Regions from separate parts of the Brevibacterium sp. HMSC063G07 genome, predicted to be linked through region 2. Evidence: riboswitches for the same ligand, from Rfam matches in the RefSeq annotation. Region 2 holds a riboswitch; the other holds the start of a gene.
What was found. A riboswitch is a leader RNA that binds a small molecule or an ion and turns the genes downstream of it on or off. The one in region 2 is predicted to bind thiamine pyrophosphate.
Positions count from the first base shown of each region.

Region 1: linked by a shared signal. The riboswitch ahead of HMPREF2757_RS09550 (ECF transporter S component) and the one ahead of thiM (hydroxyethylthiazole kinase) in region 2 are both predicted to bind thiamine pyrophosphate.

Region 1 covers NZ_KV802363.1:196,975-200,354, reverse strand. The annotation lists gene HMPREF2757_RS09555 (AbgT family transporter) at 1-1,197, opposite strand, end outside; TPP riboswitch at 1,361-1,486, shown strand; gene HMPREF2757_RS09550 (ECF transporter S component) at 1,512-2,216, shown strand; gene HMPREF2757_RS09545 (ECF transporter S component) at 2,231-2,923, shown strand; gene HMPREF2757_RS09540 (ABC transporter ATP-binding protein) at 2,920-3,380, shown strand, end outside.
Region 2 covers NZ_KV802360.1:100,105-103,484, forward strand. The annotation lists gene thiD (bifunctional hydroxymethylpyrimidine kinase/phosphomethylpyrimidine kinase) at 1-467, opposite strand, end outside; gene thiE (thiamine phosphate synthase) at 464-1,162, opposite strand; gene thiM (hydroxyethylthiazole kinase) at 1,159-2,016, opposite strand; TPP riboswitch at 2,004-2,097, opposite strand; gene guaB (IMP dehydrogenase) at 2,289-3,380, opposite strand, start outside.

The DNA of each region.
Region 1 (3,380 bases), on a different contig from region 2:
CCCGGCGAACATCACCAGGGTCGGCATCTGTGCTTGCTGCAGAAGTTCAGACGCCTTGATCGCAATGATCGGCCCAATATTCGACCATTTGAAATAGGCCACGAACTGCGCCGCCGCAAAGAACAGAACCATGACGGGCGCCAGGGAAAGAAGTCCCTTGCCCATCATCTCCGGAATGTCCTGCGCTTTGGTGATGGAACGAGTCACAAGACCGTAGACCACACCAACAACCGCGAACATCAGCGCGATAGGCACAACGATGGCGCTCAGCAGCGGACTGTCGAGGACTCCCTCCTCCCCTTGGAAAATGGAATTCGGCCACAGGAGGGCGGCAAGGTAGAGCGCGAGGAAGACGAAGCCGACGATGAAGGCCAGGATGACTCCGCGCTTCTCAGCCGGGCTAAGACGGAACTCATCAGCTGAGGCAGCCTCTTCGTCAGGCTCGTCATCGATCATGTCCTTTGTGGTTCGAACCAGCAGCAGCTCAGTGACCAGTGTGACGATCAGAGCAAGGACGATCGCAGAAGCTATTGAGAAGAAATAGTTGGCGACGGGCGAAACGGTGACGGATTCGTCGATCAGCTGAGCGGCACTGGTGGAAAGCCCAGCCAGAATTGCGTCAGTGGCGGTGACGAGCAGCGAAGCGTTGAAGCCGGCACTGCACGACCCGAATGCCACAACCGCGCCCAGCACAGGTGAACGTCCCGCTGTCTTAAACGTGACGGCGCCAAGCGGAATGAGCACGACGTAGACAGCATCGGAGGCGACCGAACCAGTGACCCCGGCGAGGGCAAGAACGAATGTCAGCCACTTCGGCGAGACCCTGGCGACCACGCCGCGGATGGAAGCGGAGATCAGGCCGGACTGTTCTGCGACTGCCACTCCGAGCATCACAATGATGATCAGGCCAAGGGGAGGGAAGCCGGTGAAGTTCGGCACGGCTTCCGTGATCATCTTGTTGATGCCGTCAGGGCTGAGCAGGTTGACGACGGCGACTTCCTTGTTGTCGGCCGGTGAAACCGCGCTGACTCCCAGCTTCGAAAGAAGGGCGCTCAGCAGAAGGGTGATGACCGCAAGCCCGGCGAAGAGCCAGAAGGGGTGGGGCAGTTTGTTGCCGGCCCGCTCGATCCCAGTCAGTAGATTGACAAGCCAAGTGCCGCGTTGCTTACCGGTGTCTGTCTGTGCTGATGACGACATCGTATTCCTTCGCTTTGGCGGACGGATTGCGGAAAGCCTACCGGAGCCGTTGGCCTGCTGCTAATGAACTGAAATATTCTTTCCGTTCAGTTGAAGCCTCCCTATGCCGCCGTTCACCCCAGCCAATCCCGTGCGCCAGCGCACTGTCCTTGCTAAGGTATCGGCCGTACGACAGGGGAGCGCCTCGGATCAAACGTAGAGATCCGAACAAGGGCGCTGAGAGTGCGATGCCGCAGACCCTCGAACCTGCCCGGTTAGCACCGGCGAAGGAAGTCGAGCACACTCTTGACCCCTCCTTGCCTTGAGGAGGACTCATGACACACAACAACCGTGTCCATACCGGACACCAAACCAACCCACACAACCCAACCACCTCGTCAGCACAGACGAAAAACCCACAGAGCACGCAGACAAAAACCAGCCTGCCCTGGCGGACCGTCGACATCATCGTCACCGTCGTCATCGCAGTAGCCGTCGGCGTCATCTTTTGGGGTGTCGCCGCCATATGGGGCGTTTTCGAACTCTGGACCGTCGCATTCCCACCGCTGGTCGGCCTGTTCGGCGGCATCTGGGTGCTCGCAGGCCCACTCGCAGGAATCATCGTCCGCAAACCCGGCGCCGCCCTCATCGCCGAAACACTCGCCGCAGCCGTCGAAGCCGTGCTGGGCTCCCACTTCGGTGCAACCGCCATCATCTCCGGCCTCCTGCAGGGCGCCGGCGCCGAAATCGTGTTCCTCGCCGTCCTCTACCGCAAATGGAACCTGCCCGTCATGCTCCTGTCCGGCCTCGGCGCAGGCATCGCACTGGTGGTCGGCGAAATCGTCATGTACTACGCCGAATGGGCTATGACATTCAAGGTCGTCTACGCCGTCTGCGGAATCGCATCCAGCATTATCATTTCCGGGTTGGGTGCATGGCTGCTGTGGAAGGCAATCGTGCCCACCGGCGCACTGTCAGCCTTCGCCTCCGGGCGGACGACAACCACACCCCGCCAGCACACAACCCCCAACCGCACATGAACTGAAAGACCCCGATGACCCACACCGCACACACCACGCCCACACGCAGCCTGAAATGGCGCACCGTTGACATCATCGTCGCGGCAGTACTCGCCGTGGCACTCGGTGCCGTGTACTTCGCGTGGACGTCCCTGCGGCCCATCATCGACGTCCCGTTCAACCTCGTGTTCCCACCCACCACGGGCCTGGTCGGCGGCCTCTACCTGCTGGCCGGGCCCGTGGGGGCACTCATCATCCGCAAACCCGGCGCCGCAATCGTGTGCGAACTCATCGCTGCAGCAACCGAAGCCCTCCTGGGTTCGGTCTTCGGTCCGGTCATCCTGTTCACCGGCCTGTGCCAGGGCATCATGACCGAACTCGTCTTCGCCCTGACCCGCTACCGCCGCTACACCCTCGGCATTTCCGTACTCGCAGGCCTCGCACCGGCCATTTCGGTGTCCATCACCGACAACATCTTCTGGAACGCCGGCTGGGCCTTCGAATGGCAGCTGGTCTTCGCCGCCTGCGCCCTGGTCTCAGGCCCCGTATTCGCCGGTCTGGGCGGCTGGTTCGTCTACCGCGCCATCCGCCGGACCGGAGTGCTGACCGGATTCGCATCCGGCACCGACCCGCGCCCGAGGCGCCGCCCACCTCACGCCGCCTCCTCACCCGAAGGTGCGGGTCACCGGGGGAGCCCCTCAGAAAGCGAAAGTCCCGCAGATTCGTGACCACCACCTCGTCATCCCGACCCGCGGCAGTGTCCGCCCGCGGGTTCACCTGGTACCACTCCGGCCGAGCCGAACCGGCCGTTTCCGACCTCGACCTTGAAATCCCAGCCGGCCAGAAAGTTCTGCTGGTCGGCGGTTCGGGTGCTGGAAAATCAACGTTCCTCCACGCCGTTGCCGGTGTTCTGCCCGATGAATCCGGCGAACAGTTCGGCGAACTCCTTGTTGACGGCCTCCCACCGGACCCCGCCCGAGGAATCTCCGGGCTTGTCCTGCAGGACCCCGATTCGCAGGTGATCCTCGCCGAAGTCGGCGACGACGTGGCCTTCGGCATGGCCAACGTCGGCATTCCCGCAGAGGAAATCGCCCGCCGAATCCCCGAAGCCCTCGACATTGTGGGCCTCGACGTGCCGCTGACTCACCCGACGGCAGCTCTGTCCGGCGGCCAGAAACAGCGCCT
Region 2 (3,380 bases):
TCGTCATCGCCCAGCAGGAGTGCTGCTTCAGGCAGGTTGGGAGTGATGAGACCGGCGTGTGGCAGCAAAGCGGTGCGCACCGCTTCGATTGCGCTCTCTGCCAGCAGTCGGTGGCCGGAGGTTGCGACCATGACGGGGTCGACCACCAAAAAGCCCAGTCTGCCGGCCGACGCATAGTCTGCCGTGGTCTGCACGAGTTCCGGTGTGCCGAGCATGCCGGATTTGCTCGCGTCAACATGGATGTCATCAACGACCGAATTGAACTGGTCGATTACGAAGTCGTGGTCGATCTCGTAGATGCGGCTGACTCCGTGGGTGTTCTGTGCGACGAGGGCCGTGATGATGCTGGCTCCGTATGCGCCGCGGGCGGTGAAAGTTTTGAGGTCGGCCTGAATTCCCGCACCGCCGGAAGGGTCGGTGCCGGCGATGGTGACGGCGACGGGAGGACGATGGCCTGCTGCGGTCATGATCTTTCTCCTGTGTAGGCCGCCAGAATGTCCCGGGCTGCTCCGGCCGGGTTTGGTGCGGTCATGATGGCTGACACAACGCAGATTCCCGCGGCACCCGTACCGCGCAGCGCTGCGGCGTTGTGGTCTTTGATCCCGCCGATGGCAAATGCGGGCAGGCCCGCTTTTCCGGCGCGGTCGCGGAAACCTTCCGGGCCGATGGCACTGCGTCCGGTCTCTTTGGTCTGGGTGGCGTACACCGGCCCGATGCCGACCAGATCGACGTTCTGGCTTCGAGCGCGCGCAAAGTGTTCGGGCTCCTGGGCTGAAACACCCAGCAGCGGTTCCGCACCGATGCGCTGGCGCACATCGTCTGCCGACATGTCGCCTTGACCCACGTGCACGTGGACTTTTCTGCCGCGCTCCAGAAGGCGGGCTGCGACATCGACGCGGTCATTGACGAAGACGGGGACGTCAGTTTTGATGCTGTGCTCAGCGCGTGCGCGCTCAACGGCATCGAGCACGCTCAGGGTGAGCTTTTCGAAGCCTGCATCGTCAATGTGCTTATCGCGCACCTGCACGATGCCCACTCCCCCGGCAACTGCCTGGGCGACGGTCTCGGCCACCGTGCGCCCGGCGCTTTCGGCCATGGCGGTGTCAGTGACCAGGTAGAGGTCGGTGCGGTAGTCGGACAGGCGGTCCAGTGGTGCGCTCATGCGGTTCCTCCCGTTGTCCACGCGGTCTCAATTCGGGCTAGGTCATCTGGCCCCACGGCGTGCAGGCCATCGAGGAAGTGCGCGGCGAATGTTCCGGGTCCGCTGGCTTGTGTGTGCGCTGCCTGGGCGGCCGAGGTGAAGTGCAGGTGCGCTGCTGCCGCGGCCATGCCTGTTCTCACCCGGGGGCTGAGGTCCTGTGTCTGCCGGGTGTGGGCAGCTGTCGCGGCGTAGGCGGCAGCGAGTGCTCCGAGCGAGCACCCGGTGCCGATGACGCTGGGCATATAGGGACTGCCGCCTGTGATCGTCACGGTGTGGGTTGCGGAATCGTCGGCGAACACAATGGCGTCAGACTCCCCAGAAACGGCGGCGACAATGCCGGCCTGGGCGAGGCTTGCCGCTGCTGCCAGGGCGTCGTCGACGGAGTGCGTTGAGTCGGTTCCGCGGGCGCTGCCGGACTGCTGGGCCAGGCCGATGATTTCGGAGGCATTGCCGCGCACAATGGCCGGGCCGCTGTTCAGAGCGCGCATAATCCTGGAGGTGCGGTGCCCGGAAATCCCAAAGCCCACGGGGTCGAGCACCCACGGTTTGCCGGACTGAGCGAAAGTGTCGATGGCACCGTCAGCTGACAAGTACTGGTGCGATGTTGGTGTGCCGAAGTTGATGAGCAGACCGTCGGCGATTTCGGCGAAGTCTGCAGCGTCGGCTTCGTGGTCGATCATGGCGGGGCTGGCACCTGACGCCAAGAGCACATTTGCGGCGAACTGCTGAACGACCGTGTTCACAATGCACTGCACGAGCGGCGTGCGCTGCCGCAGAGTTTCAAGCAGTGCGCCCGCATAGTCTTTGAGTTCCATGACATCCCTTCGCTGGTCCTAACCACACAGGTTCAACGGGTTAATCTCAGCCGCTGCTTCGCGGCACCCCGTGTCACTTTGCTCACCCTAGCACCCGCCCATGACACAGATCGACGGTGCAAGCCCACGACGCAGGCCCCGTCCTGCACCGCACACCAGCGCAGTAGGCCCGACAGCCGCGACCTCCGCCTCGTGAGCAGACAGCTGTGCGCCCGGCCAGAGGCACGGGCGCACAGAAGACGATCACAGACAGCCGGATCGGCTGCGGCGGATCAGTGGTAGTTGGGGGCTTCCTGGGTGATCTGAATGTCGTGAGGGTGGCTTTCCTTCAGACCCGCAGTGGTCAGGCGCACGAACTGGCCCTTGGCCTTCAGTTCCGGAATCGAGCGGGCGCCCACGTAGAACATGGTCTGACGCAGGCCGCCGGTCAGCTGGTAGGCCACCTGACGCAGCGGACCGCGGTAGGAAACACGGCCCTCAATGCCTTCGGGCACAAGGTCGGTGTCGGTGACGACATCGGCCTGGAAGTAGCGGTCTTTAGAGTAGGAGCGTCCTTTGCGCGGAGCCATAGCCCCAAGTGAGCCCATACCGCGGTATGCCTTGTACTGCTTGCCGTTGACCAGGATGAGCTCGCCGGGGCTTTCCTCACAGCCTGCCAGCAGCGAACCGAGCATGACCGAATCGGCACCGGCGACAAGAGCCTTGCCGATGTCGCCCGAATACTGCAGACCGCCATCGCCGATGACCGGCACACCGGCTTCGCGGGCAGCCTGGTAGGCCAGGTTGATTGCGGTGACCTGCGGGACACCCACACCGGCGACAATGCGCGTGGTGCAGATGGAGCCCGGGCCCACACCCACCTTGATGGCGTCAGCCCCGGCGTCGATGAGCGCCTGAGCTCCCGCGCGGGTAGCCACATTACCGCCGATGACCTGCACGTCCTTAAACGCCGGATCCTTTTTGAGCGACGTGATCATGTCGGTCACACCGCGGGCGTGGCCATTGGCGGTGTCGACCACCAGGACGTCCACACCCGCTTCGGCCAGCAGACCCGCCCGCTCAAAAGCATCGCCGTAGAAGCCGACCGCAGCACCCACGAGCAGGCGTCCCTCGCCGTCCTTTGAGGCGTTGGGGTATTCATCGCGCTTGACGAAGTCCTTGACCGTTATAAGGCCCTGGATCTTGTTGTTCTCGTCAACCAGCGGAAGCTTTTCGATCTTGTGCTCCGCCAGCAGTTCGTAGGCCTTTTCGGCGGACACATTGTGGGGAGCGGTGATGAGCGGCATCTTCGTCATGATTTCGCCGACCGTGGTGGTGGCGAAGTCAGTGCGCGGCACAAAGCGGAGGTCGCGGTTGGTGATGAT